3 regions of the Micromonospora sp. L31 genome follow, and region 1 is predicted to be linked to each of the others. Evidence: riboswitches for the same ligand, from Rfam matches in the RefSeq annotation. Region 1 holds a riboswitch; each other region holds the start of a gene.
The links. A riboswitch is a leader RNA that binds a small molecule or an ion and turns the genes downstream of it on or off. The one in region 1 is predicted to bind cobalamin.
Positions count from the first base shown of each region.

Region 2: linked by a shared signal. The riboswitch ahead of bluB (5,6-dimethylbenzimidazole synthase) and the one ahead of cobN (cobaltochelatase subunit CobN) in region 1 are both predicted to bind cobalamin.
Region 3: linked by a shared signal. The riboswitch ahead of ACTMS9_RS01385 (ribonucleoside-diphosphate reductase subunit alpha) and the one ahead of cobN (cobaltochelatase subunit CobN) in region 1 are both predicted to bind cobalamin.

Region 1 covers NZ_JBQHDC010000004.1:74,311-83,748, forward strand. Annotated here, with positions in the region: gene cobN (cobaltochelatase subunit CobN) at 1-1,651, opposite strand, end outside; cobalamin riboswitch at 1,964-2,140, opposite strand; gene ACTMS9_RS13100 (MBL fold metallo-hydrolase) at 2,545-3,174, shown strand; gene ACTMS9_RS13105 (hypothetical protein) at 3,179-3,514, opposite strand; gene ACTMS9_RS13110 (aldo/keto reductase) at 3,607-4,503, opposite strand; gene ACTMS9_RS13115 (MFS transporter) at 4,584-5,795, opposite strand; gene ACTMS9_RS13120 (FUSC family protein) at 5,892-7,016, opposite strand; gene ACTMS9_RS13125 (NmrA family transcriptional regulator) at 7,065-7,886, opposite strand; gene ACTMS9_RS13130 (AraC family transcriptional regulator) at 7,968-8,906, shown strand; gene ACTMS9_RS13135 (TetR/AcrR family transcriptional regulator) at 9,005-9,438, opposite strand, start outside.
Region 2 covers NZ_JBQHDC010000001.1:263,553-272,990, reverse strand. Annotated here, with positions in the region: gene ACTMS9_RS01380 (ribonucleotide-diphosphate reductase subunit beta) at 1-743, shown strand, start outside; gene ACTMS9_RS01375 (DNA glycosylase AlkZ-like family protein) at 763-1,827, shown strand; gene bluB (5,6-dimethylbenzimidazole synthase) at 1,879-2,505, opposite strand; cobalamin riboswitch at 2,542-2,739, opposite strand; gene ACTMS9_RS01365 (crotonase/enoyl-CoA hydratase family protein) at 2,812-3,573, shown strand; gene ACTMS9_RS01360 (dihydrolipoyl dehydrogenase family protein) at 3,566-5,050, opposite strand; gene ACTMS9_RS01355 (serine hydrolase domain-containing protein) at 5,142-6,197, shown strand; gene ACTMS9_RS01350 (hypothetical protein) at 6,532-6,645, opposite strand; partial or broken gene ACTMS9_RS01345 (deoxyribodipyrimidine photo-lyase) at 6,686-6,946, opposite strand; gene ACTMS9_RS01340 (phytoene/squalene synthase family protein) at 6,968-7,885, opposite strand; gene ACTMS9_RS01335 (polyprenyl synthetase family protein) at 7,950-9,104, shown strand; gene crtI (phytoene desaturase family protein) at 9,133-9,438, shown strand, end outside.
Region 3 covers NZ_JBQHDC010000001.1:273,344-282,781, reverse strand. Annotated here, with positions in the region: gene ACTMS9_RS01435 (type II secretion system F family protein) at 57-956, shown strand; gene ACTMS9_RS01430 (type II secretion system F family protein) at 956-1,813, shown strand; gene ACTMS9_RS01425 (hypothetical protein) at 1,840-2,034, shown strand; gene ACTMS9_RS01420 (TadE/TadG family type IV pilus assembly protein) at 2,304-2,735, shown strand; gene ACTMS9_RS01415 (TadE/TadG family type IV pilus assembly protein) at 2,732-3,208, shown strand; gene ACTMS9_RS01410 (hypothetical protein) at 3,205-3,636, shown strand; gene ACTMS9_RS01405 (LysM peptidoglycan-binding domain-containing protein) at 3,652-4,815, shown strand; gene ACTMS9_RS01400 (Rieske 2Fe-2S domain-containing protein) at 4,996-5,835, opposite strand; gene ACTMS9_RS01395 (hypothetical protein) at 5,918-6,253, opposite strand; partial or broken gene ACTMS9_RS01390 (sigma factor) at 6,441-6,665, opposite strand; cobalamin riboswitch at 6,806-7,041, shown strand; gene ACTMS9_RS01385 (ribonucleoside-diphosphate reductase subunit alpha) at 7,194-9,438, shown strand, end outside.

The DNA.
Region 1 (9,438 bases):
TGAACGGGTAGACCAGCGGCAGGTCGCCGAGGACGGCGTCGGGGGCGCAGTCGGCGGCGAGGCCGAGCCCCTTGCCGGGCAGCCATTCCAGCGTGCCGTGCTTGCCGAGGTGCACCACCGCGTCGGCGCCGAAGCCGCCGTCGGCCACCGGCGCGGCCAGCCAGCGGTACGCGGCCAGGTAGTGGTGGCTGGGCGGCAGGTCGGGGTCGTGGTAGATGGCGATCGGGTTCTCGCCGAAGCCACGCGGCGGCTGGATCATCAGCACCACGTTGCCGAAGCTCAGCCCGGCCAGGACCAGGTTGCCGCCGTCGGCGTACAGCTCGCCGGGCGGCTCGCCCCAGTGGGTGCGCATCCGGTCCCGCAGCGGCGCCGGCACCCGGGCGAACCAGCGCCGGTAGGTCTGCCCGGGTACCCGCGCCTCGGCGGCGGCGAGCTGCTCGGGGGTGAGCCATTCGACGTCGTGCCCGCCGGCGGCGATCAGCGCGTGGATCAGCGCGTCCCCGTCGGTGGGGACCGGCTCGTCGCCGAGGTCGTAACCGGCGTCGGCGAGGGCGGCGAGCAGCCGTACCGCCGAGGCGGGGGTGTCCAGGCCGACCGCGTTGCCGACCCGGGAGTGCTTGGTCGGGTACGAGCTGAGCACGACGGCGAGGCGCTTGTCGGCGTTGGGCACGTGCCGCAGCCGGGCCTGGCGGACGGCGATGCCGGCCACCCGGGCGGCCCGCTCCGCATCGGCGGCGTAGACCGAGAGCCCGTCGGCGTCGACGCGCTTGAACGAGAACGGCACGGTGACGATCCGCCCGTCGAACTCGGGGATGGCCACCTGCATCGCGGCGTCCAACGGGGAAAGTCCGGCGTCGCTGCCGGCCCACTGCTCGCGGGTGCTGGTGAGGCAGAGCGCCTGCACGATCGGCACGTCGAGGGCGGCGAGCGCGCCGACGTCCCAGGCATCCTCGTCGCCCCCGCCGGAGGCGTCCGCCGCGACGGCACCGCCGGCGGCGAGCACGGTGACGACCAGGGCGTCGCAGCGGGCGAAGAGGGGCAGCGGCCCGTCGCCGGGGGTGAGCCCGCGCAGCGAGCCGCAGAAGATCGGCAGCGGGTCGCCGCCGGCCGCCTCGACCGCGTCGGCGAGGACGTCGACGAAGCCGGTGTTCCCGGCGAGGGCGTGCGCCCGGTAGAAGACGATCCCGACGGTGGGGCGGGTCGCCGTCGACACCGCGGCGGCCCGGTCGCCGTGCACCCCGTACGCGGGGGTGGGCGCGGGCGGGTCGAAGCCCTCGCCGGTCAGCAGCACCGTGTCGGAGAGGAACCGGGCCAGCTCGGCCAGGTTCTCCGGACCCCCCTCGACCAGGTAGGACAGCGCCTGGGTGGCCACTCCGGAGGCCACCGTGGAGGCGGCCATCAGCTCCGCGTCGGGCACCGCCTCGCCGCCGAGCACCACCGTGGGCACGCCCGAGGCGAGCACGGCGGCCAGCCCGTCCGGCCACGCCTGCCGGCCGCCGAGCAGGCGTACGACGGCGAGGTCGACGCCGTCGAGCAGCGCCGGCACGGCGTCGGCGGCGACCCGGGCGGGGTTGGCCAGCCGGTAGTCGGCGCCGCTGGCGCGGGCGGCGAGCAGGTCGGTGTCGGCGGTGGAGAGCAGCAGGATGCGCACGGACGGCTCCGGAGAGTGACGCCCGGACCGGCGCGGGGCCGGTCGGGCGAGGCGAGGGGACGGGCGCGGTTCAGCGGGTACGACGGGCCGCCGGGCGGATCACCGGCGATGGACCGGTGGGCGGCACGGTGCGGCGGTCAGCGGTGAACGGCGGAACGCGGGGCGCGGGCGCCGGACGGGGTGTCCGGACGGTCGGCCGGCGCGACGGCGCGGCCGGGCAGGGGCGCGTCAGCGCGCCCGGAACGGGTACGACGGGGCTCGTCGGCGGTGGAGACGCTGCGCGTCATCGGGGTCCTCCTCGGGTGTCCACGCCCTGGGGTCGCTCCGACGGCCGAAGTATCCTGGCTTCCGGATCAACGCTCTCCCCCGGCCTTCCAACCGCAGGAACACGGCCGTGACTCGCAAGGGGGGATCGCTCCCCGGTGACAGTGGCGGGACCGCGCCGGAATCGCACCGACTTCCTTCACTGCCGTCAGGCCGCGAATGCTGCCACACCCCTCGGCACCGGGTCAACGCCGCCCCGGCTCGCGCCGGGCGGGCCGGCCCATCGAAGCCCGACGATCATCAGCGACCGTCCCCGCACTTCGGACAATGTCCGACCTCGATGTCGCGCCCCCTTTGCTCTGCTGCCTCGGAGGCACCACTGGGAGCGCTTCGCTGTTGCCGCGGCGGCAGCAGAGCAAAGGGGACGGTGCGGGCGGGTATCCGCCGGTCAGCGTCGACGGCGGGGCCATCGGCCGGGGGCCGAACGCCTACGATCGGTCCCGCCGGCCGAAGAATCGCCGGTCGATCGGGAAAGGACCCCAGCCATCGCCGAGCCCACGTTCCACCACCTCGCCGGCCGGGTCTGGCTCTACCCGGGCGATCCCGACCCGGGCACCATCCAACCGAGCGTGGCGCTGATCACCGACGAGCGCGGCGGCGTGCTGGTCGACGCCGGGCACAGCCCGGGCCACGCCCGGGAGATCCGCGCCGCGCTGACGGCGGCGGGGCTGCCCGAGCCGCGCTGGCTGGTCTACACCCACCACCACTGGGACCACGTGTGGGGCGCCTGCGCCTGGCCGGGCGTGGAGATCGTCGGGCACGTCGCCGGGGAGGCGCCGCTGCGCGCCGAGGCGGCCCGCCCGTGGAGTCAACGCTACCTGCGCGAGCAGGTCCGCGCCGAGCCGCGACTCGGCCCCAGCTTCCGGGCCCGCGCCCTGGCCATGGACTCCTGGGACGACTTCGCGGTGCTGCCGCCCACCCGCACCTTCACCGACGAGCTGGAGCTGCCCACCGGCGTACGGCTGCGCCACGTCGGCGGCCGGCACGCCCCCGACTCGACCGTGGTGCTGGTGCCCGACTCGGCGGTGATGCTGCTCGGCGACTGCTTCTACCCGCCGCCGATGCACCTGCGCCAGGACGGGGACGGCCCCGACCTGGCGCTGGTGCGCCGGCTGCTCGACGACCGCTACCACTGGTACGTCTCCAGCCACGCCGACCCGATGACCCTCGACGAGGCCCGCGCCGCCGTCGAGGGGTGAGCGGTCAGCGCATCCGGCGCTCCGGGTGGGCCCGGTTCCAGACCCGCATCCGCTCCGGGTAGCCGGTCTTCGCCGCCTCGTAGAGCGGCACGGCGTGCCGGCCGGCCAGCTTCGCCGCCACCTGCGGCGAGCCGGTCCGGCGGCGGATCCACTCGCCGTCGTGGGCGATCGCCACCACCGTGGTGTCCGTGGCGGTGGTCTCCGGCTCCAGGTAGAACTCCACGCCCTGCCGGCTCGTCACGAACTCCTCCAGCGCGGCCAGGTCCTCGCGGGTGGCCTCCCGGTCGAGCTTCGTCGGGGTGGGGACGGCGGCCCGCGACCGCCGGCTGAACCAGCCCATCTGCCCGCTCCTCTCCTCGGCGTCCCTCCAGTGGAGCACCGTCACCTGACAGTCGGCTGCGAGGCGGGTGAGCGTGAGCTGACCGGGCGTGCTCAGTCGAGCGCGGCCAGCTCCTCGGCGGAGAGCCGCAGCGCGCCGGCCGCGACGTTCTGGATCAGGTGCGCCTCGTCGCCGGTGCCGGGGATGGCCAGCACGTGCGGCCCCTGGTGCAGGGTCCAGGCGAGGCGTACCTGGTGCGGCGTGGCGCCGTGGGCCCGCGCGATCTCGTGGACGGCGGCGGTGTGCTCGGCCGCCGCGCCCGCCTCCCGCCGGACGCCGGCGAGGGCGAAGAACGGCACGTACGCCACCCCGCGCGCCCCGCACTCGCGCAGCAGCGCGTCCTGGTCGCCCCGGTTGTCGACGGCGTAGCTGTTCTGCACGCAGACCACCGGGGCGATGGCCTGCGCCTCGTCGAGGTGGTCCAGGCGGACGTTGGACAGGCCGAGGTGGCGGATCAGCCCGGCGTCGCGCAGCTCGGCCAGCGCGCCGAAGGACTCCGCCACCGAGTCCCGCCCGGGGCGCTTCACGATCCGCAGGTTCACCACGTCGAGGTGGTCGCGGCCCAGCCGGCGCAGGTTCTCCTCGACCTGGGCGCGCAGCTGGGCCGGCGTGGCCTCCTCGCGCAGGCCGGTCGCCGGGTCGTAGGAGAAGCCGACCTTGGTGACGATCACCAGGTCCTCCGGGTACGGGGCGAGCGCGGCGCGGATCAGCTCGGTGGCGTACCGGGCGGGGCCGGTGCCGACGTTCAGGGTGCCGCCGGGCGAGACGTAGAAGGCGGCGGTGTCGATGTGGTTCACGCCCAGCTCGACGGCGCGGCGCAGCACCCGCACCGCGCGGTCCGGATGGGGGTCGACGGTGGTCCGCATCGAGCCGAACCCCATCCGGCGGACGACGCGGTCGCCCAGGGTCCAGCTGCCCGCGGCGCCGGCGGTGATCTCTTCGGTAGGCATCCGGCGACCCTAGCCAGCACGGCTGGGCTGCGCAGTCGGCCGCGTACCCGATACCGGCCACGGCCGGCCGCTGTTAGGTTCTATCTGCTGGCGGGGTGCGCCGGCGGCCGGGTCACCGGCACCAGCGCCAGGGTGGGCAGCAGCAGCAGCGGCACGACCAGCAGCGCGTGCAGGATGCCGACCCGGTCGCCGAGCAGGCCGAGCAGCGGCGGCCCGGCGAGGAACGACGTGTAGCCCAGCACCGCGACCACGCTGACCCGCGCCGGAGCCCGCTCCTCGTCGTCGGCGGCGGCGCTCATCCCCACCGGGAAGCCCAGCGAGGCGCCGAGCCCCCAGAGCGCCACCCCGGCGATCGCGACCGGCCCGGAGCCGGCCAGCACCGCCACCGCCGCGCCGAAGGCGGCGAGCAGGATGGTGGCGAACAGGACGGGCACCCGTCCCCAGCGGTCGAGGGCGACGGTGCCGGCGGTCCGCCCGATGGTCATGCCGGTGACGAAGACCCCGAAGACGGCGGCACCGACGGCCTCGCTCGTGTCGTACCCGTCGACGAAGGCGACCGCGAGCCAGTCGTTCGCGCTGCCCTCGGCGAACGCCATCACCAGCACCAGCAGGCCGAGCAGCAGGGTGCGCGGCTCCCGCCAGGCGGCGAGCAGGCCACCGCGCCGGGTGGCGGCGGTGTCCGGTGCCGGCTGGGCGGGAAGGAAGGCCCGGGCGCCGAGGATCGTGCCGCCGAGCACCACCGCCGCCAGCACCGCCAGGTGCACGCCGATCGGCAGCCCGACGCGGGCGGCCCCCGCACCGATGCCCGCACCGGCCACCGAGCCGAGGCTCCAGGCGGCGTGGAAGCGCGGCAGGATGGTGCGCCCCAGCCGCTTCTCGACGGCGGCGCCCTCGACGTTCATCGCCACGTCGCAGGTGCCGGAGCCGTAGCCGAGGGCGAACAGGGCGACCGCCACGCCGGGCAGCGAGCCGGCCACTCCCGCGGCCAGCCCGACACCGGCCATCCCGACCGCCACCAGCACGGTGGACGCCACCACCGTGCGGGCCGCGCCGAGGCGCTGGGTGACCAGCCCGGCGGTGGTCAGGGCGAGCACCGCGCCACCGGACATGGCCAGCAGCAGCAGGCCGAGCCGGCCGGCGCTGAGCCCGAGCGCCTCGCGGACCGCGGGGACCCGGGAGAACCAGGACGCCACGGCGAGACCGTTGAGGGCGAAGACCACCGCGACGCCGGTGCGGGCGGCCAGCACCTGCCGGGGTACGGCGGGGCTCGGCGCGGTGACGAGTGGGCTCACGGCTTGCGGTCCTTCCGGTGGTACGGCGTCTCGCCGTCGATCACACACCGGTTTCGTCACGACCACAAGCCAGATGCGCTCCTTACCACATGCTGGTCAGAGCGCGGGCAGCCCGAGCGCCTCGTCGACCCGGGCCAGCACCGCCGCGTCGTCGTCGGCCCGTACGCCCCGCAGCAGGTCGATGGCGGTGGCCCGGACCTGCCCGACGATCATCGCCAGCGGCAGGGTCTGGCCGGCGGTGAAGAGCCGCCCGGCGACGCGTACCGCGGTCAGGGCGGCGGCCTCGGCGCGGGCGGCGTGCCGGTCGCCGGCCTCCTCGGCGCCGTCGAGGTCGGCGGCGAGCGCCTCGCCCGCCGCCCGGACCGCCTCGGCCAGGTCCCGCAGGGCCGCGCCCAGCTCGGGCGGCACCGGGGTGGGCAGCCGGTTGAACGTCACGCCGGCCCGGGCGAGGACCCGCACGTTGCGGACCGCGTAGTCGAGCTGGCCGACCGTGGCGTCGACGGTGCGCAGCCGGCCGATGTGCCGCCGGCGCCGGACGTTGAGCCGGACCGCCTCGCCGGCGGCGAGCACCGCCGTGCGCAGCCGCTCCACCGCGGCGTCGAGCTGGCGGGCCCGGTCCAGGGCGGCCAGCGCGGCGGGCTCGTCCCGGGCGTCGAGGGCCGCGGCGACCTCCTCCAGCACCTCGGCCATCCCCTGATAGGTGCGGCGGAACTCGGCGACCAGCGGGGCGAGCGGCCGCCGGGCGTCGATCAGCTGGCTGGCCACCACCGCCACCGCGCCACCGATGAGCGCGTCGACGAACCGGAACGGCACCAGCGACTCAGTCGGTGGCGAGACCACCACCAGGTAGAGGGCGGAGACCGCGGCCTGCACCACGGCGACCGTGCTCGCCCCGACCGCCACCGCGAGCGCGATGGTGAGCAGGATGACCGTGAACACCGTCCAGCTGGTGCGCGGCCCGAGCGCCTGCACCACCAGGTCGGCGACGAGGACGCCGGCGGCGACCCCGAGCAGCACCTCGACCGCCCGGCGGACCCGCTGGCCCCGGGCCTGGCCGAGCACGATCAGCGCGGCGGCGGGGGCGAAGAACGGCTGCGGGTGGCCGACCAGCCGGGTGGCCAGGATCCACGCCACCGTCGCGGCCAGGGTCGTCTCGACCACCGGCAGCCAGCCCTGCCGCAGCCGCCCGGCGGCGTCCCGGAACCAGCCCCACCGGACCATCGCCGCCTCCTCGCCCCGTTCGGGCCCCACCGTAGCCCGGCCGGCGGGTCAGGCCCGCCAGGCCCCGGCCGCCTCCGCCGCGTACGCCCGGAAGTCGCGCGGCGGCCGGCCGAGCACCCGCTGCACCCCGTCGGCCAGCCGGGCGTTGCGGCCGTCGAGGACCTCGGTGAACAGGTACGTCAGCAGCGCCACCGCCGGCGCCGGGACACCCGCGGCGGTCAGCTCGGCCGCGTACGCGGAGCTGGTGACCGGCACGAAGCGCACCGGATGGCCGGCCGCCGCGGCGATCTCGTCGACCGCCTGAGCGAAGGTGAGCAGTCGGGGGCCGGTCAGCTCGTACGTGGCGCCGGCGTGCCGGTCGGAGGTGAGCGCGGCGACGGCGACCTCGGCGATGTCGTCGGCGTCGACGAACGGCTCCGGCACGTCGCCGACGGGCAGCGCGAGCACGCCGGCGCGCAGCGGCTGCACCAGGTGTCCCTCGCTGAAGTTCTGGGCGAACCAGCTGGCCCGCAGCACGGTGGGGTCGAGCCCGCTCGCCGCGACGGCCCGCTCGGCCTCGGCCGCTTCGGGCTCGCCCCGCCCGGAGAGCAGCACCAGCCGCCGCACGCCGTGCGCGACGGCGAGCCGGGCGAGGTCGCCGACCGTCGCGACCGCGCCGGGCGCGGCCAGGTCCGGCTGGTACGCGAGGTAGACGGCGCCGACGCCGCGCAGCGCCGGCGTCCAGGTGTCCCGGTCGGTCCAGTCGAAGGGTGGCGTGCCGGCGCGGGAGCCGATCCGGGTCGGTACGCCGATCGTGGTGAGCCGCCGCGCGACCCGTCGACCGGTCTTGCCGGTGCCGCCGAGGACGAGTGTCGTCAGGTGTTCCGTCATGGGGACAGTCAACCGATCGGCGGTGAGACGCTGAATGGTTCGCCGTCGTGCGGGCATACGCAGGCGTCTACGCTCGCCACCGTGGATCTCCTGACCGGTCTGCTCGACGGCCCCCGCGCCCGGGGCGCGTTCCTGCTCCGCTCGCTGCTGGACCCGCCGTTCGCGCTGCGGATCGAGGACCGCGCGCCGCTGACCGTGGTGGCCGTGGTGCGCGGCACCGCCTGGGTCGTGCCCGACGACAGCTCCGCCGAGCTGCTGCACCCCGGGGACGTGGCGGTGCTGCGCGGCCCGGACGCGTACACCGTCGCCGACGACCCGGCCACCGCGCCGCAGGTGGTCATCCACCCCGGACAGCGGTGCACCACGCTGCGCGGCGAGCCGCTGACCACCACCCCGGCGGCAGGGGTGCGCACCTGGGGCACCGGCACGCCGGGCAGGACGGCGCTGCTGACCGGGACGTACCAGTTGCCGGGCGAGGTCAACCGGCGGCTGCTCGCCGCGCTGCCCGCGCTGCTGGTGGTCCGGGCCGACGAGTGGCACAGCCCGCTGGTCGGGCTGCTCGCCGACGAGGTGGTGCGGGACTCCCCCGGCCAGGAGGCCGTCCTCGACCGGCTGCTCGACCTGCTGCTGATCGCCGTGCTGCGGACCTGGTTCGACCGGCCCGGCGCCACCCCCTCCTGGTACGCGGCGGCGGCCGACCCGGTGGTCGGACCGGCGCTGCGCCTGCTGCGCGACGATCCGGCGCGCCCCTGGACGGTGGCGTCGCTGGCCGCCGAGGTCGGGGTGTCCCGGGCCGCGCTGGCCCGCCGCTTCACCGAGCTGGTCGGCGAGCCGCCGATGGCCTACCTGACCGGCTGGCGGCTGAGCCTCGCGGCGGACCTGCTGCGTGAACCGGACGCCACCCTCGGCGCGGTCGCCCGCCGGGTCGGCTACGGCAGCCCGTTCGCGCTGAGCACCGCCTTTCGCCGGGTACGCGGGATCAGCCCCCGCGACCACCGCACCCGCACCCCGGTCACCTGACCGTACTCACCGCCGGGCCGTCGATCCCGTAAGGATGCTCGGCCGACCGTAAGGCGATGATGGCGGTCGAGGACCGGGCACCCGGCCGGTCGGACAGGTCAGGCGCCGGTGAAGGCGCGGAGCAGGGCGCGGACGGCGGCCCGCAGGTCCTCGCGGCTCTCCGGGCTGCCGGGCGGCGGCGCGCTGAGCGCACCGGCGCCGACGAGGCGGTCGAAGAGCAGCCCGTCGATGAAGGCGACGAACTGGTCACCCTGCCGCCGTGGGTCCGATGCGCCGGCGCCGGCCAGCAGCGCCCGGGCCTGCTCGCGCAGCACGGTGCCGTGCGCCAGGATCGGCCGCAGCTCGGGTCGGTGCACGGCCTCCAGCAGGCAGGCGTAGCGGGCGAGGCTGCGGTCCCGCCCGACGGTGAGCCAGCGGTCCAGCACCTGCGCCGTGGCCACCGCGAGGTGGTCGAGGTCGGCCGGGGTGAGCCGCGGCGGCGGCCCGGGCGGCGGCGCGGCGGTGGGCAGCTCGCGGTCCACCAGGTCGGCGC
Region 2 (9,438 bases), on a different contig from region 1:
CCGAGGCCCGCCTCTACCTCTCCCGCCAGCTCTACGAGGAGGCGGTGCACGTCCAGTTCTACCTGACCCTGCTCGACACCTACCTGCCCGACCACGACGAGCGGGCGAAGGCGTTCGCGGCGGTCGAGCACATCCCGTCGATCCGCGACAAGGCGGAGTTCTGCTTCCGCTGGATCGACTCGATCGGCGGCCTGCACCGGCTGGAGAGCCGGGCGGAGCGGCGGGCGTTCCTGCTCAACCTGATCTGCTTCGCGGCCTGCGTGGAGGGGCTGTTCTTCTACGGCGCCTTCGCCTACGTCTACTGGCTGCGCTCGCGTGGGCTGCTCTCGGGGCTGGCCACCGGCACCAACTGGGTGTTCCGCGACGAGTCGATGCACATGGAGTTCGCCTTCTCGGTGGTCGACACCGTCCGCGCCGAGGAGCCGTCGCTGTTCGACGAGGCGATGGCGGATGAGGTGCGGACCATGCTGGACGAGGCGGTGACGGCCGAGCTGGCCTTCGCCCGGGACCTCTGCGGGGACGGCCTGCCGGGCATGAACACCGCCGACATGCGTCGCTACCTGGAGTACGTGGCGGACGCCCGGCTCGCCCGGCTCGGCCTGCCGCCCGCGTACGGGTCGACGAACCCGTTCCCGTTCATGGAGTTGCAGGACGTGCAGGAGCTGACCAACTTCTTCGAGCGGCGGGTGTCCGCGTACCAGGTGGCCGTCGGCGGTGAGGTCAGCCTGGACGACGACTTCTGAGGGCGCATAGCCTCGGCTCATGCCTGTCCACCGGCTCGATCGGGTCGACGCCCGGCGGATCGCGGTGCGCGCCCAACTGCTGGACGCGCACCGCCCGCCGGACCTGCTGACCGTGGTCAACAGGTTGACGTTCCTGCAACTGGATCCGACGGCCGCCGTGGCGCCCAGCGCCGACCTCGTCGCGTGGACGCGGCTGGGCGCCGGGTACCGGCCGGACCACCTGCGACAGGCGGTGGAGCGGGACCGCACCATGTTCGAGCACCAGGCCATGGTGCGGCCGACGGCGGACCTCGGGCTGCACCTCGCCGAGATGGCGGCGTGGCCGCCGGAGGGCTCGCGCAAGCACGCCTGGCTGGCGGCGAACGCCACGTTCCACCGGTTCGTGCTCGACCTGCTGCGCGACTCCGGCCCGCTGCTCTCCCGGGACGTGCCGGACCGCAGCGTGGTGCCGTGGCCGTCGACCGGCTGGACGAACAACCGCAACGTCACCCAACTGCTGGAGATCCTCGCCGCCCGGGGCGAGATCGCCGTCTCCGACCGGGTCGGTCGGCAACGCCGGTGGGATCTGGCCGAGCGGGTCTACCCGGCCGGCACGGCGGCCGTCCCGGCGGACGAGGCCCGGCGGACGCGCGACGAGCGGCGGTTGCGTTCGCTGGGCATCGCCCGGGCGTCGGTCGTCGGGGAGGCCGGTGAACCGGCGCAGGTCGAGGGCACCGCCGGCGGGTGGCGGGTCGACCCGGCGGCCGTCGGTCAGCCGTTCGCCGGCCGTACCGCGCTGCTGTCGCCGTTCGACCGGCTGGTCCACGACCGGAAGCGGACCCGGGAGCTCTTCGACTTCGAGTACGTCCTGGAGATGTACCTGCCGAAGGCGAAGCGCCGCTGGGGCTACTTCGCACTGCCCGTGCTGCACCACGACCGACTCGTCGGCAAGGTGGACGCCACGGCCGACCACCGGGCCGGCATCCTGCGGGTGCACGCCATCCACCAGGACGTCCCGTTCGACCCCGCCGTCACCGCGGCGGTGGACGCCGAGTTGGCGGCGCTGGCGGCCTGGCTCGGCCTGCCCACGGTCAGCGTGGCGTGAAGAGTTGTCGTCGCTGGGACGACCACAACTCTTCACACAGTTCGCGACGGGTCAGCGACTGCCTGTCCACCGGTCGGTGTGCAGGGCCTCGGCCAGCGGGCGCTTCTGCCGCCAGCCGTGCCGGGCCAGGTCGGGCACCTGTTCCAGGTGCGTCACCGGCCCGACGCAGAGCCAGGCCACCGGCCGGATGCCGGCGGGAATGCCCAGCAGGTCAGCCAGGAACGGCTCCCGGTAGAAGGAGACCCAGCCGACGCCGAGGCCCTCGGCGGTGGCGGCCAGCCAGAGGTTCTGGATGGCCAGGCAGACCGAGTAGAGGCCGGCGTCGGCGATGGCGTGCCGGCCCAGCACGGCCGGGCCGCCCCGCGACGGGTCGTAGGTCACCACGATCGACAGGCTCGACTCCAACACACCGTCGATCTTGATGCGGGCGAACCGTGCTGCCGCCTCGTCGGAGAGGGTGGCCGCGAAGGTGTCCCGTTCCGTCCGGACGTGCTCGTGGAAGCGGCGGCGCAGCCCGGCGTCCCGGACCAGGACGAAGTCCCACGGCTGTGAGTAGCCGACGCTGGGCGCGGCGTGCGCGGCGTCGAGGACGCGGTGCAGGGTGTCGTCCGGCACCGGCGCCCCGGTGAACTGGGCCCGGACGTCCCGGCGACGGTGGATGGCGGTGTAGAGGTCCACGGCAGGCTCCCGCTGCGCAAGGCCCACCCCGGACGGGTGGGCGGTCGACGCGAGGCCGGTCTTCGGACTCCCGGATCGACGCCTGGCCGCCCGCCTTCCCAGCCGTACGGCCAGTGGCTGCGCTCTCGCGCGTGGACGGTGGCTCCCCGGTCACCGCGGCGGGCCCGTGCCGGATTTGCACCGGCTTCCCGATTCTCCCCGCGCACGCGGGGCACCTCGCATGATCGTTGCCGTCGCGATACTAGTGGCCCATCGGGCGCCGGCACGCCCTGGCGTGCCGGCGCCGCCGGGCGGCATGCTGTGCCGATGGCCGTACACGTCACGCACGACGGACCGGTGACCACGGTGATCCTCGACCGGGCGGCGTCGCGCAACGCCGTCGACGGTCCCACCGCGCGGGCGCTCGCCGACGCGTTCCGCGCCTTCGAGGCCGACCCGGAGGCCCGGGTCGCGGTGCTCTGGGGCGCCGGCGGCACGTTCTGCTCCGGCGCCGACCTCAAGGTGATCGGCACGCCCAGCGGCAACCGGGTCGAGCCGGACGGCGACGGCCCGATGGGTCCGACCCGGATGCCGCTGTCCAAGCCGGTCGTCGCCGCGATCTCCGGGTACGCCGTGGCCGGCGGCCTGGAGCTGGCGCTCTGGTGCGACCTGCGGGTCGCCGAGTCCGACGCGGTGCTCGGGGTGTTCTGCCGGCGCTGGGGCGTACCGCTGATCGACGGCGGGACGGTCCGGCTGCCGAGGTTGATCGGGGAGAGCCGGGCGATGGACCTGATCCTCACCGGTCGCCCGGTGCCCGCCGAGGAGGCGTACGCGATGGGGTTGGTCAACCGGTTGGTCGCGCCGGGTGAGGCGCGGGCGGAGGCCGAGCGGTTGGCCGCCGAGATCGCCCGCCACCCGCAGACCTGCCTGCGCAACGACCGCGCGTCGGTGCTCGCCACCGCCGGCCTGACCGAGCCGGAGGCGCTCGCCACCGAGCTGGCGTACGGCATGCGGTCGCTGGACACGGACGCGGCAGCCGGCGCGGCCCGGTTCGCCGCCGGCGCCGGCCGCCACGGCGCCGTCAGCTGAGGTCGCGCAGGGCGTCCTCGATCGCCCGGTGGAACGTCGGGTACGCGTAGATCATGTGTCGGAGGTGGCTCAACGGCACCGCCGCGTGCACCGCCACCACCAGCGCCGACAGCACCTCGCCGCCGGCCGGGCCGACGGAGGTCGCGCCGACCAGCACGCCCTGGTCGGCGTCGGCGACGAGCTTGATGAAGCCGTCGTTGCCGGCCTTGTGGATCCAACCCCGGGCGGACGACGACAGCTGGGCGATGCCGACCTGCACGTTGATGCCGCGCTGGCGGGCCTGGTGCTCGGTGAGGCCGACCGCACCGACCTCCGGATCGGTGAAGGTGACCCGGGGCAGCGCCCGATAGTCGGCGCGGGGCAGGGTACCGGCGGCACCGCTCGGGCCGGTCGCGGTCATCGCGCCGCCGACCGCGCTGGCCGCGCCCATCGCACCGCCCACCACGCTGGCCGTCCCGCTCGGGTCGGGGCCACCGTCGGCGTGTCGGGTGCGGTCCAGCACGTCGGCGATGACGATCGCCGCCTGGTACATCGCGATGTGGGTGAAGGCCCCCTCGCCGGTGACGTCACCGACCGCCCAGACACCGTCGGTCACCCGCATCTGCCCGTCGACCGGCAGGTAGCGCTGCCCGGGGTCCACGCCGATCGTGTCCAGGCCCAGCTCCTCCAGGTGCGCGCGACGCCCGGTGACCACCAGCAACCGCTCCGCGTGGAACGCGTCGTCGCCGGCGTGCACGGTGAAGGTGCCACCGTCGTGGCTGACCCGGTCCGCCTTGACGCCGGTGCGGATCTCCACCCCGTCCGCGCGCAGCGCCTTCTCGGCCACCTCGGAGGACTCGGGCTCCTCGACCGCGAGCACCCGGTCCGCCGCCTCGACCACCGTCACCCGTACGCCGAACCGGGCGAACACCTGCGCCAGCTCCAGCCCGATCGCGCCCCCGCCGAGCACGAGCAGCGATTCGGGCAGCTCCTCGACCTCGATCGCCTGGTGGTTCGTCCAGTACGGCGTGTCGGCCAGCCCTTCGATCGGCGGCACGGACGGCCGGGTGCCGGTGCCGAACACGATCCCGTGCCGGGCCTGGATGACCTGGTCGCCGACGCGTACCCGGCCGGGGCCGTCGAGCCGGGCGCTGCCGCGCAGGAACCGCCCACCCTTGCCGGTGAACCGGTCGACCGCCACCGTGTCGTCCCAGGTGTCGGTGGCCTCCTCGCGGATCCGCTTGGCCACCGGCGCCCAGTCCGGCTGGACCTGGGCCGAACCGGCCAGCTCGTTGACCCGCCGCGCCTCGGCGAGCGCGTTCGCCGCCCTGATCATCATCTTGCTGGGGATGCACCCCCAGTACGGGCACTCCCCGCCGACCAGGTCCCGTTCGATGCCGACGACGCTCAGGCCGGCCTCGGCGAGCCGCCCGGCCACCTCCTCGCCGCCGACGCCCAACCCGACCACGACCACGTCCACCACTTCCGGCTCCGCCATGCCGTCAGCATTCCCCAGCCACCGGACGCCGGCCAGCGACCGCACCAGAATTCCCGCGCCCGTAATCATTCCTACCGCCTACGGTGGCCGCATGCCCGATCGCTTCGCCCCCGTCGGCGACTGCTTCCAGGATCTGCTGGCCACCGGCCGGGAGACCGGCGCCGGCCTGACCATCTGGTACGACGGCCACCCGGTGGTCGACCTGGGTGCCGACAGCCGCGGGGCGTGGCGGCCGGACACGCTGGTGAACGTCTACTCGGTCGGCAAGCCCGTCGCGGCGCTCTGCCTGCTGCTGCTCGTCGACCGGGGTCGGCTCGACCTGGACGACCCGGTGGCGACCCACTGGCCCGGGTTCCACGCCCCCGCCACGGTCCGCCAGGTGCTGAACCACACCGCCGGCCTGCCGACCTTCCCGGTGGCCCGGCCGGCCGAGGCGGTCGCCGACTGGGAGCTGCTCTGCGCCGACCTGGCCGCCGCCGACCCGGAGTGGGAGCCGGGCAGCGTCGCGGGCGAGCACGCCTGGACGTACGGGCACCTGGTGGGCGAGCTGGTCCGTCGGGTCGACGGGCGGTCGGTGGGGCGGTTCCTGGCCGAGGAGATTGCCGATCCGTGGCGCCTCGACCTGGGCTTCGGACTCGGGGCGGCGGACCAGCGGCGGTGCGTGGACCTGTCGTACGGCGATCCGGCCTGGCCGGTGCGGATGCTGGGTGAGCCGGGGTCGCTGCGGGCCCGGGCGCTGAGCAACCCACCCGGCGGCCTCGACCTGGCGGTGGTCAACAGCCCGCTCTGGCGGGGCGCGCTGGTCCCGGCGGTCAACCTGCACGCCACGGCGTCCGCGCTGGCCCGGCTCTACGCGGGCCTCGCCGCCGACGGCACCCTCGACGGGGTACGCCTGTTCAGCACCGAACTGGTCGCCGAGGCCACCCGGGTCCAGTACGACGGCCCCGACCTGGTGCTCGATCGCCGGGCCTGCTGGACGCTGGGGATGCAGCGCGAGCCGGACGGGAGCTGGGGCATGGGCGGGATCGGCGGCAGCAGCGCCTGGGCCGACCCCGAGCGGGGCTACGTCTTCGCCTACGCCACGGCCCACCTGGCCGACCACGACCGGGTGGACGAACTGGTCGAGGTGCTGCACTCCTGCCTCTGACCTCGGCGGCAGCATGACCCTGCGTCACGAGCACCAAGCATCACCCACCGTGACAGCCCAGGATTCCCCCGCATTGCCACTCGGACGCTTTGCTCTGCTGCCGCCACGGCGACACCTGCACTGAGCAGCGCATCCACTCAGGGCCACCCTGGCGGCGGGGGTCAGGGACCGTTACCGAGGGTTGCTGTTGCCGGGGAGGCAGCAGAGCAAAGCGTCTGAGCAGGTGCTCCGATGGAAGCGACACTCTCACGGCCAGTACATGCTCTCGGTGGCCGTCGCGGGTGGGGCAACCCCCGTGGGCGCGCACCATGGCGAGTCGCCGCCCGCGCATGGGTCAGCGCATCCAGACCGGGTCGGCGCCGGGCACCTCCAGCGGCGGCGGATAGTCCAGCTTCCGGCGTACGTCGTCGGGGAGCCGCCACGGCTGGTGCACCGCCTTCCCCGCCACCGACGCCAGTTCGGGAACCCACCGCCGGACGTACCCGCCGTCCGATCCCCTCGGCGCCCACCTCCCGGGCCAGCCGGATCGTCTCGGCCACCGGGTCGCCCCGGCGCACCACCAGGTCACCGCCGCGCCGGCGCAGTTCCTCGCGCAGCTCGGCCAGGCACTGATGCAGGAACCGGGTGCGGTTCGGCGACCTGTCGGCCAGCGCCGGGTCGAGCACGTACAGCGGCACCACCCGGTCGAACGCCGCGCAGGCGGTGGCGAGCGCCGGGTGGTCGTGCACCCGCAGGTCGCGGGTGAACAGCGCTCACCGCGGTCGGCGTACTCACTGCGAGACCAGGCTCGGCCCGGGTACGGCGACCGGGCTGCCGGTCGGGGTGAGCAGGGCCCGGGCGGCCACCGCCAGCCGGCGGTGCTGTGGCACCAGCGCCCGGCGGACGAACACGTCGTAGCCCTGCGCGGCGACCTCGTCGAGGATCCCGCCGTAGAGCGCGTACGCGGTCCGCATGCACGCCTGCGAGGCGGGGTTGAGCAGGGTGATGCCCGGTGCGGCGGCCGCGTAGTGCGCCTGGGCGCGGCTCACCTCGTACTCGATCAGGTCCCGGATCCTCGGTGTGCTGCGGGCCTGTTCCTTCGCGGCGAGCAGGTCGTCGCGGGTGACGCCGAACTTGGCCAGGTCCTCGTCGGGCAGGTAGGTGCGGCCCCGGTCGAGGTCCTCGGCGACGTCCCGGATGAAGTTGGTGAGCTGGAAGGCGAAGCCGAGCTGGCGGGCCGGCTCGCGGGCCGCCGCCGGGTCGGAGCTGCCGAGGATCGGCAGCATCATGGTGCCGATGACCGCCGCCGAGCCCTCCATGTAGTCGAGCAGGTCGTCGTAGGTCGGGTACGACAGCACGGTCAGGTCCATCGCCATGCTGCGCAGAAACGACGCGAAGTCGGCGCGGTCGAGATCGAAAACGGCGATGGTGTGCAGCACGGCCGGGAGCAGCGGGTCGTCGACCGGCTCACCGTGCAGGCCGGCGACGAACTCCGACGACCACTCGTCCAGCCGGGCGGCGCGCTCGGCGGGCGGCAGCTCCTCGGTGCGGTCGACGATCTCGTCGGCGTGGCGCGTGAATCCATACAGGGCGTGCACATGACGTCGTTTCCACGCGGGGAGCAGCCGGGTGGCGAGATAGTAGGTGCGACCATGCCGTCGGTGCAGCTCCTGGCAGCGGGCATAGGCAGCGGTGAGATCGGTGTCCACCGGCCCTCCTCGAATTCGACGCAGCAATCGACGCAACTCGTAACCCTAGGGTACGCTCGCTCCCATGGCCAACGACGCAGTCGCGGGTAATGCGCTCCGCGTCGCGCCGGCACAGCCGGGAGCGACGGACGATCCGGTCCGCGGCGTACTGGCCGCGTTCACGAAAGAGCTGATCAAGGGGGTGGACGACACCCTGGCGGCGTTCCTGGCCGCCGAGGTCGGCTCACTCACCGAGATCGACGCGGCGATGGGCGGCTTCGCGGCCACCGCGCGCGACTGCGTGCTGGCCGGCGGCAAGCGGGTCCGGCCGACCTTCGCGTACTGGGGCTGGCGCGGGGTGGTCGGCGGCGCGGAACCGCTGCCGACGGTGCTGCCGGCGTTCGCCGCCCTGGAGCTGCTGCACACCTTCGCGCTGGTGCACGACGACGTGATGGACGGCTCCGACACCCGGCGCGGCCGGCCCACCGCGCACCGGGCCGCCGCCGCCCGGCACGTCGCCGCCGGGTACGCCGGCGACCCGGCCCGGTTCGGCGAGGCGGTGGCCGTGCTCGTCGGCGACCTCTGCCTGGTCTGGGCCGATCGGCTGCTCAGCCATGCCACCGTGGCGCCGGCCCGGCTGTTCGAGGTGCGGCGCTGCTACGACCAGATGCGGATCGAGACGATCGCCGGGCAGTACCTCGACGTGCTGGGCGAACACGATCCGGCGAACTGGTCGGTGGACCGGGCGCTGCGGGTGGCCCGCTACAAGACCGCCAGCTACACCGTCCAGCGCCCGCTGCTCTTCGGCGCCTGCCTGGCCGGTGTCGCCGCCGACGCGCCACTGATCGCCGCGTACACCCGCTACGGCCTGGCCGTCGGGGAGGCGTTCCAGCTCTGCGACGACCTGCTCGGCGTCTACGGCGAACCGGCGACCACCGGCAAGCCGGCCGGCGACGACCTGCGTACCGGCAAGCCGACCGCGCTGCTATTGCTGGCCCGCCAACTGGCCACCCCCGGCCAGCGGCGGGCGCTGGAGCGGGCCGGCCGGGTCACCGGCGCCCGGGACGTGGCCCGGCTCGCCGAACTGGTCGCCGACACCGGGGCGGTGTCCCGGGTGGAGCGGATGATCTCCGACCGGGTGTCCGAGGCGCTGACCGCGCTGCACACCGCGTCGATCGACGAGACCGCGCGCACCGCGCTGACCGGCCTCGCCACCGCCGCGACCAGGCGGCGGGCATGATGAGCGACCTTGCGAAGGAGGTGGTCACGTGCGGACCGTGAACGGGCGTACCGACCGGGTGGTGGTCGTCGGCGCGGGCCTTGGCGGGCTGGCGTGCGCGCTGCACCTGGCCGGCAGCGGCCGGCAGGTGACCGTGGTGGAGCGCGAGCCGGTGCCGGGCGGCCGGGCTGGCCGGCTGGCCGTCGAGGGGTACGAGTTCGACACCGGCCCCACCGTGCTCACCATGCCCGACCTGATCGCCGAGGCACTGGGCGCGGTCGGCGAGGAGCTCGACGACTGGCTGGACCTCACCCCGGTCGACCCCGCCTACCGGGCCTACTACCCCGACGGCTCG
Region 3 (9,438 bases), on a different contig from region 1:
AGCGCGCGGAGTGCGCCGGGGTGGCGAGCCCCGCAGCCGCGAACGGAGCCGACCCCGTGACCAACATCGAGCTGATCGCCGTCGTTTCCGGGGCGGCCTGCGTCGCCGGCCTGGTGCTGGCCGTGGTCGCGCTGGTCGGCACCCGGGCGCCCGCACGTTCTGCGCCGGGGGCCGGGCGCGGGCTGCGCCGGCTCTGGCTGGGCTCGGGCGCGGGCCGCCGCGCGCAGCGGGCGCACCAGGTCCGGCTGGCGGTGGCGGTGGCGGCGGGCGCGCTGGCCTTCCTGCTCACCGGGCTGCCGGTGGTGGGGCTGATCGTGGCGGTGGCCGTGCCGGGGGTCCCCTGGCTGTTCTCGGTGGGCCGAGCCGAGGAGCGGGCGATCGCCCGGATCGAGGCGGTCGGCGAGTGGACCCGCCGGCTGAAGGACGTCTCCGCCACCGGGCAGGGCCTCCAGCAGGCGATCATCGGCACCATCGCCACCGTCCCGGAGGAGATCCAGGAGGAGGTACGGCTGCTCGCCGCCCGCCTCCAGGCCGGCTGGACGGCCCGTACCGCGCTGCTCGCCTTCGCCGACGAGATCGGCGATCCGGTCTGCGACCAGGTGGTGGCCGCGCTGATCCTGCACCTGACCGACCGGGGCGAACGCCTCGGTGACGTGCTCGGCTCGATCGCCTCGGCCGCCGCCGCCGAGGTGGGCACCCGGCGCGAGGTGGAGGCCAAGCGCACCCAGCCCCGGTTCGCGGTCCGCTTCCTCACCGGGATGACCCTGGCCGTGCTGGCGTACGGGCTGCTGAACACCGAGTACGTCCGCCCGTACGGCACCGTGTTCGGGCAGCTGGTGATGGCGGTGCTCAGCGCGGCCTTCGTCGGGCTGCTGATCTGGGTGCGGTCGATGAGTCAGCCTCCGCCGCCGGCCCGCTTCCTCCCGGCCCCCGACCCGGAGGAGGCGATCGCGTGATCGTCAACTGGCAGCTCGCGGTCGCCGTGCTCGGCGGGGCGACGGTGGGGCTGGGCCTGTTCCTGGCGGTCCGGGAGGCGTTGCCGGCCGCCCCGGCGCTCGGCCCCGCGCTGCGCCGGCTGCACCAGCCCCCGGGCACCGTCGCCCCGAGCCGGGGCCTGGACTGGTTGGGCGGGTTCTCCCGCTGGCTCAGCCCGCCGCACCGGCAGCTCGCGCTGATCGACAAGTCCCCTGAGCAGTACGCCCTGTCGGTGCTGGTCTCCGCCCTGATCGGGTTGGCCACCCCGACCGTGCTGGGGGCGGTGCTCTTCCTCGGCGGGGTACGCCTGCCGGTGGTCGTACCGGTGCTGGGCAGCATCGGGATGGCGCTGGTCTGCGGGCTGCTCGCGCACCGCGCGGTGCTGTCGCGGGCGGACGCCGCACGCGACGAGTTCCGCGCGGCCGTCTGCACCTATCTCGACCTGGTGGCGCTGCAACTGTCGGCGGCGCACGGCCCGGTGCAGTCGCTCGAACGGGCGGCGGCGGTCTGCGACGGCTGGGTCTTCGACCGGATCCGCGAGTCGCTGCGGATCGCGCAGATGCAGATGCACTCGCCCTGGGACGAGCTCCAGGAGCTGGCCGAGCGGATCGGCATCCCGGAACTGGGCGACGTCGGGGCGATCATGCGCTCCTCCGGCAGCGAGGGCGCGCAGGTCCACGAGACCCTGCGCAGTCGTGCCGACTCGCTGCGGGACCAGATCCGCACCGACAACCTGGCCCGCGCCGAGGGGGTGACCAGCCGGCTGGACATCCCCGGTTCGCTGCTGGTCTTCGTCCTGCTCGGTTTCATGCTCTACCCGTTCGTGGCCCGCCTGTAGGTCCCCACCCCGACAAGGAGCACGCCATGCAACTGATCGCCTACCTGCACGTCACGCTGGCCGCACGGTTGGCGGAGCTGCGCCGCGAGGGGGACCGGGGCGACAGCCCGGTGCCGACCGCCGTGATCATCTTCGGCCTGGTCGCGGCGGCGATCGCGGTCACCGGTCTGGTGATGACGCGGGCCACCGACTGGATGGACAGCGTCCCCACCGCGCCGTGACCCCTCCGATGAGCTGGCCGGACGCACCCCGGGCCGGTCGGGCGGCCCCCACCGCCCGGTCCCGGGGCGCGTCCGGCCGTCCGCACCCCGGGCCGGCGACCCGGACCGCGCGCGCCGTCGGAACCCCCGACACCGCCGGGCCCTGCCACCCGATCCGGTCCGGCCGCGCCGCACAGCCTGACCAGGCGACCCGGCCTGGCCGGCCCGACCGGAACGGCAGAGCCGGTCGGAACGGCGGGGCCGCCCGGAACGGCGCGGCCGGTCGGGGCGTGCCGGTCGCCGTGCGTGGCGTGGTGCGGGCCGTGCGGCGACGCCTCGCCGCCGGGGGTACGGACCGGGGCGCGAACCCGGTCGAGCTGGCCGTCGTCATGCCGGCGGTGCTGGTGCTGCTCTTCGCCTCCGTCCAGGTGGCCGCGTGGTTCGTCGCCCGGTCCACGGCGCTGAACGCCGCGCAGAGCGGGGTGAACGCGCAGCGGGTGCTCCAGGCGCCGGCCGGGGCGGGCGAGGCCCGGGCCACCCGGTTCCTCAATGCGGCCGGTGACTGGCTCGTCGGCTGGGACAGCCCGGGGCCGACCTGCGTCACCGGGGCCACCGAGGTCACCTGCACGGTCACCGGCCGGTCCCTGTCGGTCATCCCGGGCGTCAGCTTCCGGGTCCGGCAGACCGCGCACGGCACCGTCGAACGCTGGACGAACCCGTGACCGCCGTCGCGGACGGCCGCGCCCGGGGCTCGGTCTCCATCGAGGTGGCGGTGCTCGCCCCGGCGTTCATCGCGCTGATCGTGCTGGCCGGGGTGACCGGGCGCACCGCGATCGCCGACGAGGCGGTGGAGGCGGCCGCCCACGACGCCGCCCGGGCCGCCTCGATCTCCCGGGACGCCGGCACCGCCCGCGACGCGGCCCGCGACGCCGTCCGCCGCCAGCTCGACTGGCGACGCCTGAACTGCGCCGGCGCGCCCCGGATGACCTTCAGCGGCTCGGTACGTGGCCGGTCGACCAGCTTCGACGCGGCGTACCGCAGCCCGGCCGGGCAGCCGGCGAGCGTGACCGTCTCGGTGACCTGCGTGGTGTCCCACCGCGACCTGCGGCTGCCGGCGCTGCCCGGGATGCCGCTGCGGACCACCGCCGCGGCGATCTTCACCTCCCCGCTGGACCGCTACCGGAGCCGGGGATGACCGCCCGTCGGGCCGGCCGCGACGAGGGACGGGTGAGCCTGTTCCTGGCCGTCGCGATGACCGGCGTGCTCGCGGTCATCGGCGTCGCGTACGACGGCGCCGGTCAGCTCCGGTCGCTGCAACGCGCCGACGACCTCGCTGCCGAGGCGGCCCGCAGCGGCGGCCAGGCCGTCGACCGGGCCCGCGCGATCGAGGGCGGCCCGAAGGAAATCGACGAGGGCGACGCGCGGGCGGCCGTCCGCGACTACCTCTCGGCGGCGGGCGCGACCAGGCACTCGGTGAGCTTCCCCGTGATCGACGGCGAGAAGCAGATCCGGGTACGCGTCACCGTCACCTACCGCCGGCACATGCTCGGCCTCTTCGGCATGGACGACACCGTCACCGTCTCGGGTGAGGCCACTGCGCGGGCACTCACCGGGGCACCGTAGGAAGGGAAGGCCGCCATGACCGCACCGCGTGGCTCCGCCGTTCGGCGGACCGGCCAGCTGCTCACCGGCTTCGGGTCGCTGGTCGTCCTGGTCGCGCTGCTGGTGGGCGCGCCGGTGGCGCTGCTCGCCTTCGCCGGTAATCCGCTGCCCGACCACCTGCCCAGCCTGTCGGAGGTGGGCACGGCGCTCACCAGCCGGGACGACGGTCGGTTGTTCCTGCGCGCGCTGGCCGTGGTCGGCTGGTTCGGCTGGGCGACGTTCGCCTTCTCCGTGCTGGTGGAGCTGGCGGCGCAGGCGACCCGGCGGCCGGCGCCCCGGCTGCCCGGGATGAGCCGGCAGCAACGGGCGGCGGCGGCGCTGGTCGGGTCGGTCGCGTTGATCATCGCGGCGAGCCCGGCGGCCAGCGCGGCGGCGGCCATGACGTACCCGGCGACGGCCGGCACCGGGCTCCCGGCGACGGGCGCGGCAATGCCGGCGACGGGCGCGACGGTGGTCCTCGCGGCGCCGCCCGTCGGATCGACGGGGGCGGTCCCCGAGGGTGCCGGCGCCGAGGCTGTCCGGCCGCAGCCGGCCCCGCCGGTGTACCGGGTCGCCAAGGGCGACTACCTGGGCGAGGTGGCGGAACGCTACCTGGACGACTTCGACCGCTACCAGGAGCTGGCCCGGCTCAACCGGCTGCACGACGCCGACCGGATCCGGCCGGGCCAGCTGATCAAGCTGCCGGCGCGGGCGGAGGACGGCGGTGCACGCACGCACGCGACCGGCCGGCTGGTGGCCGGACAGCCGACGCCGCGCAAGCCGTCGCCCCAGCCGCCGGCCGCGTCCCCGGGCTCGCCGAAGGGGTCCCCCGGCGGCATCGGGTCGCCGGTCCCCGACGAGCAGGCCGGGCCGGGTGCTCCGGGCGGTCAGGTCGGACCGGGCGGGACCGGCGCGACGCCGGGACAGCCGGCACCCCGGACGATGCCGCCGCAGGTGGAGCGGCCGGCGGGGGCACCCCCGGCGATGGCGGCCGGGGCCTCCCGGGCCACCGACGACGACGGGATGAACCGGCCGCTGGCGGTCTCCGCGGTGCTCGCCGTGGCCAGCATCGTCGGCGCGCAGATCGGCGCGGTGCTCGGGCTGCGCCGCCGCCCGGCCCGGGCCGTCGCGGCCGCCCGCGCTCGCCACCGCCGTGACTGACCAGGGGTACGCGCACCCGGCCGCGCCCAACAACAGCGGGCGGCGTGATCTGCGGCGCTCGCGACCGGAACCGGCAGGTCACTGGCCCGGGCCACGGCACCCTGCCGTGCCCGCAATGCCGTGAGCCGACGGGCCGCCCGGCCCGGGCCACCGCGGTCCGGCCAGGTGCCCGGTGGGAGGTCAGGGCAGCTTGGTCTGGAGGATTCCGTCGACCACCCGGGTCGGCAGGAGCTGCTGGTCGTTCGCGGCGGGGCCGTGCACGACCTCGCCGCCGTTGAGCCGGAACGTGGAGCCGTGCCAGGGGCAGACCACGCAGGCGTGGCCCTCGATCTCCTGCACCTCGCCCTCGCCGAGCGGGCCGCTCTGGTGCGGGCAGCGTTCCAGCATCACGGTGACGTCGTCGCCGTGCCGGTAGAGGATCACCGAGACGTCGTCGACCTCGCGGGTGATCAGCTCGCGCTGCGGCAGCGTGGCCAGGTCGGCGATGGCCTTCCATTCGTCGGTCATCCGGTGCAGCTCGGAGATGCTCTGGTTCACCTGCGCACCCTGCTTGTACGCCAGGTGCCCGCCGATGTACGCCCCGGTGCTGGCCGCGCTCAGCCCCAGGTACGCCAGCACCCGCCCCATGCCGTGCCGGCCGCGCATCCGGGCGGCGAGCGAACTGGCGTAGAACACCAGCGCGACGGAGTTGGAGGCGGCGTGCACCAGCCCGACCCGGCGCTGGTCCCGGGCCAGGGCGGCCCAGTCGTTCAGCCCGGCGACGGCGGCCGGGAGGGCGCTCACCGTACCCAGCCCGACCAGGGTGGTCGCGGCCCGGCGCTGACCGGGCAGCAGGTCCAGCACGGCGGCGCTGATCCACGCGCCCACCGGCACCTGCACCATCGCCGGGTGCAGCGGATGGCCCAGCCAGACGCCGTGCAGCAGGTCACGGACCCGCTGCCCGCGCAGGGTCGACTGGACGGCCCGCTGGAGTCGATCGCCGACCGGGTCCAGCGCGGCGTTCTGCTCGATCTTGTTCATCAGCGCTCGCACGTTCCCCGACTTCCCGGCAGATGCGGTCGCAAACCGGGCGGCGGGGACGAATTCCGCCGCCCGGCCGAAATCAGCGCCAGTCGTGGGCCTCCGGGTGGAAGGTGGCGCTGCGGAAGAGGCCGTCCAGGTTGCCGCCGAGCTTGCGCAGGGTGGCCTTGTCGTGCGCGGTCATTTCCACGTACAGACCCTGGACTCCGTAGACCTGGAGGCTCGCGCCGCCGTCCAGGGAGGACGTGCGGCGGGCGGGGTGGCCGTTGATGCGGGAGGTGGGATCGCCGATGACCGCGCCGTAGGACAGCTCCACGTCCCAGCGGTCGTTCGCCCTCCTGCTCATCAGGTACGCCATCGGCTTCAGGCCGGCCGGGGGCGTGGCGAAGCGCACCGGCAGCCGGAGGGGCCAATCCACGGCGTAGCGGAGTTCGAGGGCGATCCGCCGGGCGACGGCGCGCGCGCAGCACCAGCACGGCCCGCTGCCGGGGCGGCACCTGGGCGAGCGCGGCGTGCAGCAGCTCCCGGTCCTCCACCGCGTCGCCAGTCGGGGCGGGCGCCGGCTCGGGTGTCGTGTCGACCAGGCGGACCCGGGACCAGAGCCGGCGCTTCTCGTCGAGGAAGACCCGGACCAGCACGGTACGCACGTACGCGTCGACGTTGTCCGCCTCGCGGGCCCGCCGCCAGCCGACGTAGAGCCGGGTGACGGCGGTCTGGACGAGATCGTCGCCACGGTGCGCGTCCCCGGTCAGGTGGCAGGCGATCCGGCGCAGCGCCGGCAGCCGCGACGTGACGTACTCGACGTACTCCTGTTCCAGGTCCGCCCGCATCCACCCACCCCGTCCGTGAACATTCACCCCGCTGACGGGGTCGGGCACCGTCCAGGTTGTACGCGGCGCATATTTCTCCGCCGATGCGACACGCCCACAGCATATGGTGTGTTGGCTTTTTGCGACCCACTACATCTAGGATCACTTTTACTGCTGGTGCTACCCCCCAAGGGTCCGCCAGGCGTCGACGTCCGCCAGGCGTCGCGCCGAACAGGGAACCCGGTGCGAATCCGGGACTGCCCCGCAGCGGTGAGCGAGAACGACCGCCGTCACGAGCACTGGGCCCGACGGGGCCCGGGAAGCGACGGCCAGTAGGCGAACGCGCCGGACGCGTCTGCCCGCGAGTCCGAAGACCTGCCAGCAGGGCGTGCCCACCGGGCACGCGGACCACCTCGGGGCCTCGTGGGAGGGCCGTCGAGCCGTACGGAGCACCGCCGGCACACCGACCGGTGGCGATCCGGCGTGCCGTCGTGCCCTCCCGCGGTCCACACCGACCACCCAGGAGAGCACGTGACGGCGTCATCCACCATCGCCCCACCCCCGGTCGGGGCACTGCGGGACCTCCTGCACCAGCACCACCACGACCTGCCCGACACCGACCCGGAGCGGATCCTCGCCCTGGTCGAGTCGGGTCGCACCGCCGGCGCGGACACCGACGAGCTGACCCGGCTGGCCATCGCGGCGGCGGCCGGGCTCACCGCCGAGGAGCCCGGGTACGCCCGGCTGGCCGCCCGCCTGCTCGCCGGGCGGATCGCCGACGAGACCACCGGCCAGGGCATCGACAGCTTCAGCGACAGCGTTTCCGCCGCGTACGCCGAGGGCCTGCTGGACCCGGGCTTCGCCGGCTTCGTCGCGACGCACGCCGCCGCCCTCGACGCCCTGGTCGACCACGCCGGCGACGACGCCTTCGAGTACTTCGGACTGCGCACCCTGCACGACCGCTACCTGCTGCGCCACCCGCGCAGCCGGGCGGTGCTCGAACGGCCGCAGCACTTCTGGCTGCGGGTCGCCACCGGCCTGTCCGACACCGTCGAGCAGGCCGGCGAGCTGTACCGGCTGATGTCCCGGCTGGCCTACCTGCCCAGCTCGCCGACGCTGTTCAACGCCGGCGCCCGGCACCAGCAGCTCTCCTCCTGCTTCCTGGTCGACTCGCCCCGCGATGAGCTGGACTCGATCTACGACCGCTACACGCAGGTGGCGAGGCTGTCCAAGTTCGCCGGTGGAATCGGCATCTCGTGGTCCCGGGTGCGCTCGCGGGGGTCGCTGATCCGGGGCACCAACGGCCGCTCCAACGGCATCGTGCCCTGGCTGCGCACCCTCGACGCCAGCGTCGCGGCGGTCAACCAGGGCGGCCGGCGCAAGGGCGCGGCCTGCGTCTACCTGGACACCTGGCACGCCGACATCGAGGAGTTCCTGGAACTGAAGGACAACACCGGCGACGAGGCCCGGCGTACGCACAACCTGAACCTGGCCAACTGGGTGCCGGACGAGTTCATGCGCCGCGTCGAGGCGGACGCCGACTGGTCGCTCTTCGACCCGAAGGAGGTGCCGGAGCTGGTCGACCTGTGGGGCGCGGAGTTCGACGCCGCCTACCGGGCGGCGGAGGCGGCCGGCAAGGCGGTGCGAACGCTGCCGGCCCGCACCCTGTACGGCCGGATGATGCGCACCCTGGCGCAGACCGGCAACGGCTGGATGACGTTCAAGGACGCGGCGAACCGCACCTGCAACCAGGTCGGCGCGGGCGGGGGTGTGGTGCACCATTCCAACCTCTGCACCGAGATCCTGGAGGTGACCAGCGACGACGAGACGGCCGTCTGCACGCTCGGCTCGGTCAACCTGGCCGCCCACCTGGTCGACGGTGGCGTGGACTTCGCCAAGCTCGCCACGACGGTCCGGCTGGCGGTCGGGGCGCTGGACCGGGCGATCGACCGGAACTGGTTCCCCACCGAGCAGGCGGCCACCGCGCACCGGCGGTGGCGGCCGCTGGGGCTGGGCGTGATGGGGCTGGCCGACGTCTTCGCCGCGCTGCGACTGCCGTTCGACTCGCCGGAGGCGCTGGCCCTGTCCACCCGGATCGCCGAGGAGATCGCCCTGGCCGCGTACGACGCCTCCGCCGACCTGGCGGCGGAGCAGGGCGCGCACCCGGCGTACCCGCTGACCCGGGCAGCCGGCGGGGTGCTGCACCCGGACCACTGGCCGGACGCCCGGCCCACCCGGCCGGAGGCGTGGGCGGCGCTGCGGGAGAGGGTGGCCCGGCACGGGCTGCGCAACTCGCTGCTGGTGGCGATCGCGCCGACGGCCACCATCGCCTCGATCGCCGGCTGCGCCGAGTGCGTCGAGCCGCTGGTCTCCAACGTCTTCAAGCGGGAGACCCTCTCCGGGGAGTTCCTCCAGGTCAACCGGCACCTGGTCGCCGACCTGAAGCGGCTGGGCCGGTGGACCCCGCAGACCCGGGACGCGATCAAGCGGGCGGACGGCTCGGTGCAGGAGCTGGACCTGCCGGCGGAGCTGAAGGCGCTGCACCGCACCGCCTGGGAGCTGCCGCAGAAGGCGCTGATCGACCTGGCCGCCGCCCGCGCCCCGTACGTGGACCAGTCGCAGTCGCTCAACCTGTTCCAGGCCAGCCCGACCATCGGCCGGCTCTCCTCGATGTACGCGTACGCCTGGCGGGCCGGCCTGAAGACCACCTACTACCTGCGGTCCCGTCCGGCGACCCGGATCGCGCAGACCACGGTCGCCGCCGCGCCGGCGGCCGCACCCGTGCCCTCGCCGC